DNA from 2 places in the Pseudoxanthomonas putridarboris genome. Region 1 is predicted to be linked to the other one. Evidence: predicted binding sites of a transcription regulator. Region 1 holds the regulator's gene; the other holds the start of a gene.
What was found. Region 1 encodes FliA, which starts transcription of late flagellar genes. Its sites were predicted from a motif close to TAAAGTTTNNCNNNCNNNGGCCGATAA; they were not measured.
Positions count from the first base shown of each region.

Region 2: the regulator FliA is predicted to act here: its motif matches at 1,702-1,728, upstream of AAD027_RS16335 (methyl-accepting chemotaxis protein).

Region 1 covers NZ_JBBWWT010000003.1:36,478-39,830, reverse strand. Annotated here, with positions in the region: gene flhF (flagellar biosynthesis GTPase FlhF) at 1-233, shown strand, start outside; gene AAD027_RS07660 (MinD/ParA family protein) at 223-1,104, shown strand; gene AAD027_RS07655 (RNA polymerase sigma factor FliA) at 1,101-1,850, shown strand; gene cheY (chemotaxis response regulator CheY) at 2,053-2,433, shown strand; gene AAD027_RS07645 (protein phosphatase CheZ) at 2,433-3,041, shown strand; gene AAD027_RS07640 (chemotaxis protein CheA) at 3,173-3,353, shown strand, end outside.
Region 2 covers NZ_JBBWWT010000010.1:22,313-25,665, reverse strand. Annotated here, with positions in the region: gene ettA (energy-dependent translational throttle protein EttA) at 1-38, shown strand, start outside; gene AAD027_RS16340 (DUF1444 domain-containing protein) at 219-1,076, opposite strand; gene AAD027_RS16335 (methyl-accepting chemotaxis protein) at 1,809-2,891, shown strand; gene AAD027_RS16330 (Rieske (2Fe-2S) protein) at 2,912-3,235, opposite strand; gene AAD027_RS16325 (hypothetical protein) at 3,326-3,353, shown strand, end outside.

The DNA of each region.
Region 1 (3,353 bases):
GCAGCGTGCAACCGCAGGGCGTGGTGCTGACCAAGCTTGACGAGACCGGTCGCCTCGGCAGCGCGCTGTCGGTGGTCGTGGACCACCAGTTGCCGATGGCCTGGGTGACCGACGGCCAGCGCGTGCCGGACGACCTGCATCGCGCCAACAGCGCGCACCTCGTGCTGCGCCTGGACCAGTTGCGCCGCGAAGCCGATGAACCCTGCTCTCCCGAGGCCAGCCATGTCGCCTGATCACCTGCTGCAGACCAATCCGCGCAACACGCCACCGCTGCCGGGGGCCTTCCACCCGGTGCGCGTCATCGCCATCACCGGCGGCAAGGGCGGCGTGGGCAAGACCAACGTGTCGGTGAACCTCGCCGTCTCGCTGGCCGAACAGGGCAAGCGCACGCTGCTGATGGACGCCGACCTGGGCCTGGCCAACGTGGACGTGCTGCTGGGCCTGTCGCCCAAGTTCACCCTGGCCGACCTGGTGGCCGGCCGCTGCCAGCTGGATGACGTGCTGGTCGAAGGCCCCGAGGGCGTGCTGATCGTGCCGGCCTCGTCGGGTTTCCGGCACATGGCCGAACTCTCGCCGGCCGAGCACGTCGGCCTGGTCAACGTGTTCTCCGAACTGCAGCGCGCCCTGGACGTGATGGTGGTGGACACCGCCGCCGGCATCACCGACAGCGTGCTGACCTTCTGCCAGGCCGCGCAGGACACCGTGGTGGTGGTCTGCGACGAACCCGCCTCGATCACCGACGCCTACGCGCTGATCAAGGTGCTGGCGCGCGAACGCGGCCTGGACCGCGTGCACGTCATCGCCAACATGGTCCGCGACCCCAACGAGGGCCGCAAGCTGTACGAGAAGCTGGCGCGCGTGTGCGAGCGCTTCCTCGGCGACGTCGCCCTGCACTACCTGGGCGCGGTGCCGCAGGACGACTGGCTGCGCCGCGCCGTGCAGCGCCAGCAGGCCGTCGTGAAGGCCTACCCGGGCAGCCCGTCGGCGCGCGCCATCGCCGAGATCGCCCGCACGGCCGCCCGCTGGCAGCCGCCGGCCGGCGCGCGCGGCAACGTCGAGTTCTTCGTCGAACGCCTGATCTCGCCGCGCGGGGTGGCCGCATGAACACCGCCGCCGCCCAATACCGCGCCGTGCAACGCAGCACCGCCACCGACTTCGTCGCCCAGCATTCGGACCTGGTGCGCCGCATCGCCCACCACCTGGCGGCGCGCCTGCCGGCCAGCGTGGAGATCGACGACCTGATCCAGGCCGGCATGATCGGCCTGATCGAAGCCTCGCGCAGCTACGACGCCGAACAGGGCGCCTCGTTCGAGACTTACGCCTCCATCCGCATCCGCGGCTCGATGATCGACGAGATCCGCCGCGGCGACTGGGTGCCGCGCTCGGTCCACCGCCGCGCGCGCCAGGCCGCCGCCACCGTGCGCGAGATCGAACAGCGCACCGGCCGCGCCGCCATCGCCACCGAAGTGGCCGCCGCCATGGAGATGCCGCTGCCGGAATACCTGCGGCTGATGGAGGACGCCGCGCGCGGCCAGGTGCTGAGCCTGGAATCGCACATCGACGACCACGGCGAACCCAACACCTCGCGCACCGGCGGCCCATCGCCGCAGCAGAACCTGGAGCGCGGCGAGTTCCGCCAGCAACTGGTCAAGGCCATCGGTCAGTTGCCCGAGCGCGAGCAACTGGTGCTGTCCATGTACTACGAACAGGAACTGAACCTGAAGGAGATCGGCGCCGTGCTGGGCGTCAGCGAATCGCGCGTGTGCCAGATCCACGGCCAGGCCATGGTCCGCCTGCGCGGCCGCCTGCAGGTGTTCGAGAAAGCGGATGCGGGGCTGGAAGACGAGTGAGGGTGCCGGTCCCGTAGGAGCGCCCCATGGGCGCGATGCTCTTCGACCCGATCACGCAAGAGCATCGCGGGCATGGCCCGCTCCTACAGCCCAATCCGGCTCCGGCCCCTCCTGCCCCTAAACATTTCCTCCCGCCGGCCGATACCGCCACAAGACCCACCGTCCACGCCGCACCGGAGCACCCGTGACCGCCAACAAGAACATGCGCATCCTGATCGTGGACGACTTCTCCACCATGCGTCGCATCATCAAGAACCTGCTCAACGACCTGGGCTACACCAACACCGCCGAGGCCGAGGACGGCAACAGCGCGCTGACCGCGCTGGGCCAGGGCAGTTTCGACTTCGTGGTCACCGACTGGAACATGCCCGGCATGACCGGCATCGAACTGCTCAGGGCCATCCGCGCCGACGATCGCTACAAGACCCTGCCGGTGCTGATGGTGACCGCCGAGGCCAAGCGCGAGCAGATCATCGAAGCCGCGCAGGCCGGCGTGAACGGCTACATCATCAAGCCGTTCACCGCGCAGACGCTGGAAGAGAAGCTGGGCAAGATCTTCGAACGCCTGGGAGCGGCTGCCTGATGAACGCCGTCGCCGATGCCACCGGCGCGCGAGCCGCGCTGGTGGAAAGACTGCAGCACGCGCTCGACGCGCTGGAACAGGGCGACGAAGCCGGCTGGCGCCGCGAACTGGACGCCATCGCCGCCTGGCGCACTCAGCCGATGATGCAGGGCCTGGGCCGGCTGGCCCGCGAACTGGCGCAGACGCTGGGCGAACTGCCGCCCACCGACGCCGGCGAGCTGGACGACGCCTGCGCGCGCCTGGACCACGTCGTCGCGATGACCGAACAGGCCAGCCACACCACGCTGGACCTGGCCGAGCAGTGCCGCGGCTACGCCAACGAACTCAAGCACACCGCCCTGTTGCCCGAACAGGCCGTGCTGGTCGACCGGATCGGCAAGGGCCTGTCGGACATGGCGCTGGCGCAGAGCTACCAGGACCTCACCGGCCAGATCATCCGCCGCGTCGCCGGCATCGTGCGCCGCGTGCACGAAGGCTTCGGCGCGCTGGGACTGCCGCCGGAACAGAAAAAGACTTCAGAACTCGCCGGCCCGGCCGTTGCCGGTCTTGACCGCAATGCGTTCTCGCAGGACGACGCCGACGACCTGCTCTCCGGGCTGGGCCTGTAAAGGCCGGGATTCGGGATTGGGGAGTCGGGATTCGCAACACGCCCGTTGCTCCCGCTTCATCGAGTCGCCGGCTCACGCACCTTGCTTCCAACGAATCCCCAATCACGAATCCCGAATCCCCGCGCCCATCCATGTCCGCCGTCACCCCCGAAATCGCAGCCGACTTCCTGATCGAAGCCCAGGAAATCCTCGATCGCCTGGGCGAGCAGTTGGTCGCGCTGGAACAGGACCCGGCCGACGGCGCGCAGTTGAACGCGGTGTTCCGCGGCTTCCACACGCTCAAGGGCGGCGCCGGCTTCCTCGGCATCCAGG
Region 2 (3,353 bases), on a different contig from region 1:
CGCAGCCCCACCGCCTGAGGTTCAAGGCACTCAAGTGACGCGATGGCCCGTGCGCCGCACGCGGGCCCGTCGGCGCCATCCCACGAAGAACGCCGGCCTTGCCGGCGTTCTTCGTTCTTCCCTCTCGTCCCAACCCCGCTTTCGTAGCCCGGGCAAGCGCAGCGCACCCGGGAACACCGCGCATGCCCCGGGTGCGCTGCGCTTGCCCAGCTACGGCACTACGCGAATACGTCCAGTCGGCTGTTCCTGTAAGTGAACAACTGGTCCGACAATCCATACGCCGATTGCGCGGCGATCTTCGCCGCCATGCCGCGCAGCGCCTCGACCGAGAGTGCGTCTCCGCTACCGCAGATCAACAGTTCATCGCGAGCCGCGATGGCGAAGACGGGCGCACCGTCCACGGGGGTGCGTTCGCGCCAATGGTCCAGCAACAACACCATGCAGGCGTCGTAGTTACGGTCCAGCCTGGCCGCATAGCGCCCGCCGCCGCCCTGGATCTCCAACTGCGGCAGGAATCGCTCCAGATTCTCCAGCGCCAAGACCCGCAACGCCGGCAGATCCAGGCCCAGCGACTCCATTCCGGAAGGCGACAGATAACTCATGCTGTCCGGCTTGTCCTCGATATAGACCAGCACCAGATCGCCGGCCAGTGGTTCGATGAGGAACTGCTTCTCGGGGTCGGCAACACCAGCCGCCGCGAGTTGCGCCACGGCGGTCTGGTGCCAGGCCGTGGTCTTCACCAGCGGCAGCAGCGTATTCCTGTCCGGTGGCGTGGGCTGCGCGACGGCCGACATCGACTTCAGCGCTTCTTCCAATTGCTCCTCCAGCAGCGACTGCAATGCCTCAGGCTGCTGCTGGTAACGGCTATACCAGTTGCCCATGAACTGGTCGGCCACGACGCCATTGGCATCCTTCCAGCTCACGCGGGTACGGCCGGCGGAATCGTCCTTCTGCACACTGACCTTGATGTCCGGATACCGCGAACGGACCAGGGAGGCGTAGCGCTCGGCATACTCATGCGCAGTAACGGGATGCTGCGATGCCTTTCGGCCAAAAAGCTTTCCAAACAGGGACATCGCGATCTTTCAATCTCCTGGGAGGGATATGAACCATTGGCCGAATAAACCTGTCCGTACAGGACATCCGTCCCCGCAGCGATCGCCATCCCGGCACAGGCCGGGGTCCAACGACTTCAGGCTCTTCGCACCAACCCAGAAAACGCCGGCACAGGCCGGCGTTTTTCTTTCCGCCTGTCCCGGTATCGACCAGGTTCCCCCCGCTCACGGTCGCGACTCGCGTCGCTCCCACATCGAAGGATTCCCGGGCGCGGTGGCCTGCGGCAAACCGGGACTCCGCTGGCCTGCAAAAGCTGATTCAACTCCCTTGTGGGAGCGACGTGAGTCGCGACCGGAAAATCAAGGAAACGAAAGCGCATGGATCGAACCGGACAGCGCCCGCAAAGCCGTTCCCGCTTTAATCCGCTGTTTCCGCATTGATCCGCGTCCGATTGCTTTTTTCGCCATTCGGTCGCGACTCACGTCGCTCCCACATGGGCATCCTCCGTCCTGACGGCCTGGCAGCCATGATCGGGATAACCCTTCCGCTTCGGGTTTCGGTTCCTGGCCGTCGCCGCTGCGATTCTTCACCGACGCGCGGACTGCGCCCCCTTCTGGGGCGAAACCGCACCGTTCCGGTGCCGATTAAAGTCCTCCGCCACCGCGCCGATAGCGCCTCAACAACCCCAGCCATCCGCATCGCAACGGCGGCATGGCTCACAACGCAGTCCGCCCTCACCCCACGGGAGCGCAATGAACGCAATTGCCGCAGCCAACGCCGTCGATGCCGGCATCGACGACCATATCCGGTCCGTGTCCGGGCTTTCGGATTCGCTGCTCAAGCAATTGCGGCAGTCGCTGCAACGCATCGACGAGATCAACCGCATCACCCGCATCATCTCGATGAACGCGCGCATCGAGGCCGTGCGCATCGGCGCGGCCGGGCGCAGCTTCGGGGTGATCGCCGAGGAGATGGACACGCTGTCGCACCGGGTCAGCGACACCTCGCAGGACATCGACCGCATGGCCGGGCGCACCAGCACCGAACTGCGCGAGCGCCTGGACCAGTTGCAGAACGACGTGCGGCGCACGCGCCTGACCGACCTGGCGCTGGCCAACATCGACCTGATCGACCGCAACCTGTACGAACGCAGCTGCGACGTACGCTGGTGGGCCACCGACGGCGCGATGGTCGCGGCGGCGCAGGACCCGCAGCCGGCCGCATTGGCGCACGCCAGCCAGCGGCTGGGCCAGATACTGGATTCCTACACCGTCTACTTCGACCTGGTGCTGGCCGACCTGCACGGCGACGTGCTGGCCAACGGCCGCCCGCGCCAGTACCGCTCCGCCGGGCAGTCGGTGGCCGGGCAGGAGTGGTTCCAGAGCGCCATGCGCACGCACAGCGGCGAGGAGTTCGGCTTCCAGTCGATGCACGCCAGCCCGCTGGCCGGCGGCGAGCGCGTGCTGGTCTATTCCTGCACGGTGCGCGAAGGCGGACGCGTGCAGGGCCGTCCGCTGGGCGTGCTGGGCATCGTGTTCCGCTGGGACGCGCTGGCGCAGACCATCGTCGAGCGCACGCCGCTGTCCGAGGCCGAATGGTGCCGCAGCCGGGTCTGCATCGTCGATGGCCAGGGCCATGTGCTGGCCGACTCGGCGGGCGCGTCGGAGGCGGGACAGGTGGAGTTTCCCGGCCGGGAGGCATTGTTCGCGAAGCCGCGCGGCGCCATGGAAGAGATGCACGAACAGCATCCGCACTGCATCGCGCAGGCCACCTCGCCCGGTTACGAGACCTACCGCACCGGCTGGCACTGCGTGATCCTGCAGGCCATCGGCTGACCGGCAGGCCCGCGCATCGCTCAGGCCAGCCACACCTCACCATCGCGGACCTGCACCGGCACGGCCTTCAGCGCATCGCCCCGGCATGGACCGGCCACGCAGTCGCCGCGCACCAGTTCGAAGGATGCGCCATGGGCGGCGCAGACCAGGTGCCCGTCCTTGCTCTTCAGGAACTGGCCCGGCGCCCAGTCCAGCCGGCGGCCGGCGTGCGGGCAGATGTTGAGCCAGGCCCTGACGCCCGCGCTGTCGCGGTAGAGGATCAACGACTCGGCATCGTCGCCGATCATGGCTTCCATCTCTACGAAACCGCCTTCCGCCAGGTCATTCAGTGCAATCAGTCTCATCGGATTTAACGAAGTTCTCACACTGTCATCTGGCTGTCACCCGATACTGCGCGCACCGGCCTTCGCCGCATTCTGTCACGACGCCCCACCATGTACGCACGCCACTTCCAGTTCAACG